Linked DNA regions of Aggregicoccus sp. 17bor-14. Each later gene encodes a partner of the first gene's protein in a complex. Links are inferred from orthologs where the notes say so. Each region holds a gene or a part of one and is shown on either strand. Other genes may lie near its edges.

Region 1 (3,144 bases):
CATGGGCTTCGACGGCATCGCCGTGGAGACGCACCAGAAGGACGAGGCGGGGGAGCTGGAGCTCTCGACCGCGTGGGTCGAGTACGCGAACCTGCTCACCCAGCTCAAGGGCGCCGCCGAGGCGCTCAAGACGGGCAGCGTGAGCGAGGTGAGCATCAACAGCGAGCGCGTGCTCACGCTGATGCGCATGGTCACGCCGGACTACTTCCTCGTGCTCGCGCTCAAGGCCGAGGGCAACTACGGCAAGGGCCGCTACGTGCTGCGCATCACGGCGCCCAAGGTGAAGGCCGAGCTCTAGCTCTCCTGGCCGCTGTGCAGAGGGACGCAACATCCCGGGGACGGCGCATTGCGCCGTCCCTTTCCTTTTGAAAAGGGCACCCCCATCAGCTAGACAGCCCGGACTTTTCCAGCTGTCCGAAGGAGTCGTGCGTCATGGCGGGTGTGATTGATACCTCCGAGTTCAAGAAGGGGATGAAGATCGAGATCGACGGCGAGCCGTTCGAGATCCTCGACTTCCAGCACGTGAAGCCCGGCAAGGGCAGCGCGTTCGTGCGCACCACCATCCGCAGCCTCCTCACCGGCCGCACCCTCGAGCCCACGATGAAGTCGGGCGACAAGGTCGGCAAGCCGGACATCGAGGACAAGGACATGCAGTACCTCTACAAGGAGGGCGAGGACTACTACTTCATGGACACTCGCAACTACGAGCAGACCTTCATCAGCGAGAAGGTGCTCGGCGAGCAGAAGAACTTCCTGAAGGAGAACATCAACGCCTCGATCCTCTTCTACAACGGCAAGGCGATCGGCGTGTCCCTGCCCAACTCCGTGGACCTCAAGGTCACCAAGTGCGACCCCGGCATCCGCGGCGACACCGTCTCCGGCGCCCTCAAGCCGGCGGAGCTCGAGACCGGCTACTCGGTCAACGTCCCGCTCTTCATCAACGAGGGTGACGTGCTGAAGATCGACACCCGCGACGGCAAGTACCTCACGCGCGTCTCCACCGGGGGCTAGCCCCCACCGCGCCCCACAAGGCAATTCCGCGGGGGGCCGGGGCCAGTGGCCGGGCCTCCCGCGCGCACTTCACTCACGAGGGAGAGGGACGGATGGCAACGAAGCGCAAGGCGAATCAGCCCGCGGCGGCTCAGACGGGCGCGGTGCGCGTCCAGGGCAACACCACGCTGGACGTGGACGCGCTGCGGCAGATCGTGGAGATCCTCGAGGCCTCGGACGTCACGCGGCTCACCTGGACGCGCGGCGACGAGCGGCTCTTCATCCGCCGCGGCCAGGCCCCCGCCACCACCATCGTGCACGCGGCCCCCGCGGCCCCGGCCGTCACCGTGGCGAGCGCCCCGGCGCCTGCCTACGAGGCGCCCCGGCCGGTGACCCCCGGCGTCGCGCCGGCCCCCGCGGCCGGCTCTGCCGCCCCCGCCAAGGCGGAGACGAAGCCGGGCCACGTGGTGACCAGCCCCTTCGTGGGCACCTTCTACCGCACGCCCGCCCCGGACCAGCCCGCCTTCGTCGAGGTGGGCGCCACGGTGCGCAAGGGCCAGGTGCTCTGCATCGTCGAGGCGATGAAGTTGATGAACGAGATCGAGGCCGAGGTGGCGGGCCGCGTCGCCGAGGTGCTCGTGGAGAACGGCCAGCCGGTGGAGTTCGGGCAGGCGCTGTTCCGCATCGAGCCGGCCTAGGCGCGCGGTCCCCCGAGGGCCCGCGAGGCGGGCCCATTGCGATTGGAGAAGACGGCGTGTTCAAGAAGGTCCTCATCGCCAACCGGGGCGAGATTGCCCTCCGGGTCATCCGTGCGTGCCGCGAGCTGGGCATCGCCACGGTCGCCGTGCACTCCACCGCGGACGCGCACGCGCTGCACGTGCGCTTCGCGGACGAGTCGGTGTGCATCGGGCCGCCTCCCTCCAAGGAGAGCTACCTCAACATCCCCGCGCTGCTGTCCGCCGCGGAGATCACCCGCGCGGACGCCATCCACCCGGGCTACGGCTTCCTCTCGGAGAACGCCGAGTTCGCCGAGGTGTGCGCGAGCTGCAAGATCCACTTCATCGGGCCGCGCCCCGAGATGCTGCGCCTGATGGGCAACAAGGTGCGCGCGCGCGCGGCCGCCCGCGAGGCGGGGCTGCCGCTGCTGCCCGGCAGCACCGGCACGGTGAAGGACCCGAAGGAAGCCGAGGACATGGCCAAGCAGATCGGCTTCCCGGTCATCCTCAAGGCGGCGGCGGGCGGCGGCGGCAAGGGCATGAAGATCGTGCGCGAGCCGAGCGCGCTCGCGCAGGCCTTCAGCACCGCGGCGGCCGAGGCGGTGGCGAGCTTCAACAACGGCGAGCTGTACATCGAGCGCTACGTCGAGAAGCCGCGCCACATCGAGATCCAGGTGGTGGCGGACGAGCACGGCAACGTCATCCACCTGGGCGAGCGCGAGTGCTCGGTGCAGCGGCGCCACCAGAAGCTCATCGAGGAGGCGCCCAGCCCCGGCGTCTCCCCGGAGCTGCGCGCGAAGATGGGCCGCGTCTCCATCGAGGCGATGAAGCGCATCCGCTACAACAACGTCGGCACCATCGAGTACCTGATGGACGAGACGGGCGCCTTCTACTTCATGGAGATGAACACCCGCATCCAGGTGGAGCACCCGGTGACCGAGCTCGTCACCGGCATCGACCTGGTGCGCGAGCAGATCCGCCTCTCCTACGGCGAGCCGCTCAACCGCACGCAGGACCAGATCACCATGACCGGCTCGGCCATCGAGTGCCGCGTCAACGCCGAGGACCCGGTCACCTTCGCCCCCTGGCCGGGCAAGATCACCGGCTACAGCGTGCCGGGCGGCTACGGGGTGCGGGTGGACTCGGCGGCGTACGAGAACTACACCGTGCTGCCCAACTACGACTCCCTGCTCGCCAAGCTCATCGTGCACGCGGAGAACCGCGAGACGGCCATCCGCCGCATGCAGCGCGCCCTGGGCGAGTACGTCATCGAGGGCATCCGCACCAACATCCCCTTCCACCGCGCCGCGCTCGCCGAGGACGCGTTCCGCGAGGGGCAGTACGACACCCGCTTCGTCGAGCGCCTGCTCGCGAGTGAGACCGGCACCCACCGGCTGCGCAAGGCGATCGAAGAGACGCCGTAGCGCCCGGCAGCAGT
Region 2 (3,223 bases), on another replicon or contig:
CTTGTCCGCCACCACCCCGAACACCGCGTGTACGCGGCGCCCCGGATACTCGGCGTCGAGCGCGGCGAGCAGGGCCTGCACGCCCGCGGGGTTGTGCGCACCGTCCAGCAGCACGGTCGCCTGGGGGGCGAGCCCGAGGCCTCCGAGGCCTCCGAGGCCTCCGAGCTCTTCGAGCCGCCCGGGCCAGCGCGCCTGCAGGAGCCCCTCGCGCGCCGCGCGCGCGCTCACGCCCAGGCCGCGTTGCGAGAGCTGCTCCAGCGCCGCGAGCGCCACGGCCGCGTTCTGGCGCTGGTGCGGGCCGCGAAGGGAGAGCACCAGGCGCTCCAGGTGCCCGGAGGCGCTGCGGTAGTGCAGCCCCGCGCCCTGCCCCTCCATCGCGAAGTCGCGCCCCTCGAGCAGCAGCGGCGCGCCCACTGCGGCCGCGCGCGCCTCGATGACGGCGAGCGCCTCGGGCGCCTGGCGCGCGCACACCGCCGGCACGCCCGGCTTGAGGATGCCCGCCTTCTCACCCGCGATGGCCGCGAGCGTGTCCCCCAGCAGCGCCTGGTGGTCCATCGAGATGGGGGTGAGCGCGGTGACGAGCGGGCGCGCGGTGTTGGTGGCGTCCAGCCGGCCGCCCAGCCCCGTCTCGAGCACCGCCACGTCCACCGCCTCGCTCGCGAAGTGCCAGAGCGCGACCACCGTGCCGAACTCGAAGTAGGTCAGCTCCTCGGCGGCCCCGGGCGCGCGCTCGAGCACCTCGAGGATGCGCCTGCCCAGCACCGCGTCCTCGATCTCCTCGCCGTCCACCTGGATGCGCTCGTTCACGCGCACCAGGTGCGGCGAGGTGTAGAGCGCCACGCGGTGGCCCGCCGCGCGCAGCGCCGCGGCGGCGAAGGCGCAGGTGCTGCCCTTGCCGTTGGTGCCCGCCACGTGCAGCGCGGGGTAGCGGCGCTCGGGGTGGCCCAGCTGGGCGAGCACCGCCTGCACGCGCTCGAGGCCCAGGCGGATGGTGGAGGGCGAGAGGCTGGCGAGGAAGGTCAGCGCCTCGTCCGGCGTGCGCGGGAGCGGCATCGTCCCCGGCCCTCGCCTAGCCGAGCAGGCCGATGACCTGGGCGAGCTTCGTGCGCATCTCCTTGCGGTGCACGATGGCGTCGATCATCCCGTGCTCGAGGAGGAACTCCGAGCGCTGGAAGCCCTCGGGCAGCTTCTGGCGGATGGTCTGCTCGATCACGCGCGGCCCCGCGAAGCCGATCAGCGCCTTGGGCTCGGCGAGGATGATGTCGCCCAGCCAGGAGAAGGAGGCCGCGACGCCGCCCGTGGTCGGGTGCAGGAGCACCGAGACGTAGGGCTTGGTGCCGGTGCGGAAGCGCGCGATGGCCGCAGAGGTCTTCGCCATCTGCATGAGGCTGAAGATGCCCTCCTGCATGCGCGCGCCGCCCGAGGCGCTGAACACAATGGCCGGGCACTTGAGCTCGTGCGCGCGCTCGAACACGCGCGTCACCTTCTCGCCCACCACCGAGCCCATGGAGCCGCCCATGAACTCGAACACGAAGCAGCCCACCGAGACCGGGTGGTTCTCGATGCGGCCCACGCCGGAGATGAAGGCGTCGTTCTCGCCGAGCGCCTTGCGGGTACTCTTGAGGCGGTCCTTGTACTTCTTGGAGTCGCTGAAGCCGAGCGGGTCCTCGGGCTCGAGCTCCTTGTCGAACTCCTCGAAGCTGCCCTCGTCCAGCAACGCCTGCAGCCGGACGCGCGCGGGCCAGTTCATGTGGTGGCCGCACAGCGGGCACACGTTCCAGTTCTTCTCCAGCTCCTGGCGGTAGATGATCTCGTCGCAGCTCTCGCACTTGGCCCACAGCCCCTGCATGCGGCTGGGAGCGGAGCGGGTGTCCGCGGGCGCTTCGGTGTCCACGGCGATGCGGGGCTTCTTCGAGAACCAGGCGGCCATGGGGCGGCGGGTTAAACCGCCGGGGCCGCCTCCGTCAACCGTTCCCTCGTGCCGCGCTGCGCCGTCTTGCTACAGTCCCCACCGCCATGAGCGCCCCCTCCTCCCCGTCCGGTCCCCCCACCCCCGAGACTCCCACCGCGCCGTTGGTCGCCGCCGGGACGCCCCCCGCGGCCCTCGCCCCCGCGGCGGGCCACGGCAGCGCGCACGGCGCGGCGCACGCCGGGACCCACGGCGACGAGCCCCACCTGCACCCCGAGCACTTCACGCTCTCGCCCGACGTGGCCCGGCTCCCGCTCGCCCGCCGCCGCCAGCGCCTGGGCGCCATCCTGGTGGACCTCGCGCTGGTGGGCGTGCTCAGCCTGGCCTTCAGCTCGCTCGCGCTGCTCGCCGGGGCCTTCGCAGGCACCCTCCTCTACTGGGCAGCCGGCCGGCCCTTCGCGCCCACGTGGATGCGCCAGAAGACCACGCGCATCGCGCTCGCCTTCGCCCTCTGCATCGCCTTCATCGGCGTGGGGCGCATGGTCACGCGCGTGCACGAGAAGCAGGAGGCACAGGAGAAGGCCCGCGAGGACGAGGAGGAGATCGCCTCCGACGCGCGCGAGCGCGCCGAGGGGAGGCACGGCGAGTCCCCCATCACCTTCAACACGCTGGGCCTGGGCGCAGGCGAGCTGATGCGCCTGGCCACCACGACGAGCCCGGAGGAGGCGCGCGCGCTCGCCGAGAAGCTGGGCGCCCGGGTGAAGAAGGAGAAGGACCCTGCGCGCGCGGCCGGGATGCTGCTCGAGATGGTGGACAACGAGGACGTGCCCATCTCGGACGTCTCGCGCGCCGAGCTCACGCGCGTGCTCTCGCCGCTGGCGGGCGCCCCGGCGCAGCCCGTGGCCGCCCCGGCTGACGCGGCGGCGGCGGGCGCGGCCCCGGATCCGCACCTCGCGGAGCTCGCGACCCTGCAGCGGCGCAACCTCACGCTCGCGGCGCAGGTGGCGCGCCTGGACAAGACGAAGGACCGGCTGGAGGAGGAGCTCAAGGAGGCCCAGGAGGAGCACGGCATCCGCCACTTCCTCATGGTCAGCGTGCACGACCTGGGCTTCGGCATCGGCTGGAGCTACGTGTACTTCATCGGCTTCCTCGTGCTCTGGAAGGGCCACACCCCGGGCAAGCGCCTCTTTGGCATCCGCGTGGTGCGCATCGACGGCCGCCCCATGACGCTGTGGCGCTCCTTCGAGCGCTTCCACGGCTACGCCGCGTCCATGCTCACCGGCTTCATGGGCTTCATCCAGGTGATGTGGGACC

Evidence for each region.
Region 2: the proteins of accB (region 1) and accD are in contact, whole or in part, in a solved structure (PDB 8UXZ), measured with the Escherichia coli proteins. The link is inferred for Aggregicoccus sp. 17bor-14 from one-to-one orthologs.

What each region holds. Positions count from the first base shown.
Region 1 is NZ_VJZZ01000009.1:15,820-18,963, forward strand. Bases 61-2,895 are described here. They hold accB (acetyl-CoA carboxylase biotin carboxyl carrier protein), read left to right. Parts: upstream 61-1,103; coding sequence 1,104-1,688; downstream 1,689-2,895. Other genes in these bases: FGE12_RS17785 (hypothetical protein), read left to right, coding at 61-298; efp (elongation factor P), read left to right, coding at 433-1,011; accC (acetyl-CoA carboxylase biotin carboxylase subunit), read left to right, coding at 1,745-2,895. In the rest of the region: more of FGE12_RS17785, read left to right, coding at 1-60; more of accC, read left to right, coding at 2,896-3,130. UniProt on the Escherichia coli protein: This protein is a component of the acetyl coenzyme A carboxylase complex; first, biotin carboxylase catalyzes the carboxylation of the carrier protein and then the transcarboxylase transfers the carboxyl group to form malonyl-CoA.
Region 2 is NZ_VJZZ01000001.1:730,862-734,084, forward strand. Bases 1-2,914 are described here. They hold accD (acetyl-CoA carboxylase, carboxyltransferase subunit beta), read right to left. Parts: upstream 1,931-2,914; coding sequence 1,070-1,930; downstream 1-1,069. Other genes in these bases: FGE12_RS03220 (folylpolyglutamate synthase/dihydrofolate synthase family protein), read right to left, coding at 1-1,053; FGE12_RS03230 (RDD family protein), read left to right, coding at 2,017-2,914. Outside these bases: more of FGE12_RS03230, read left to right, coding at 2,915-3,223.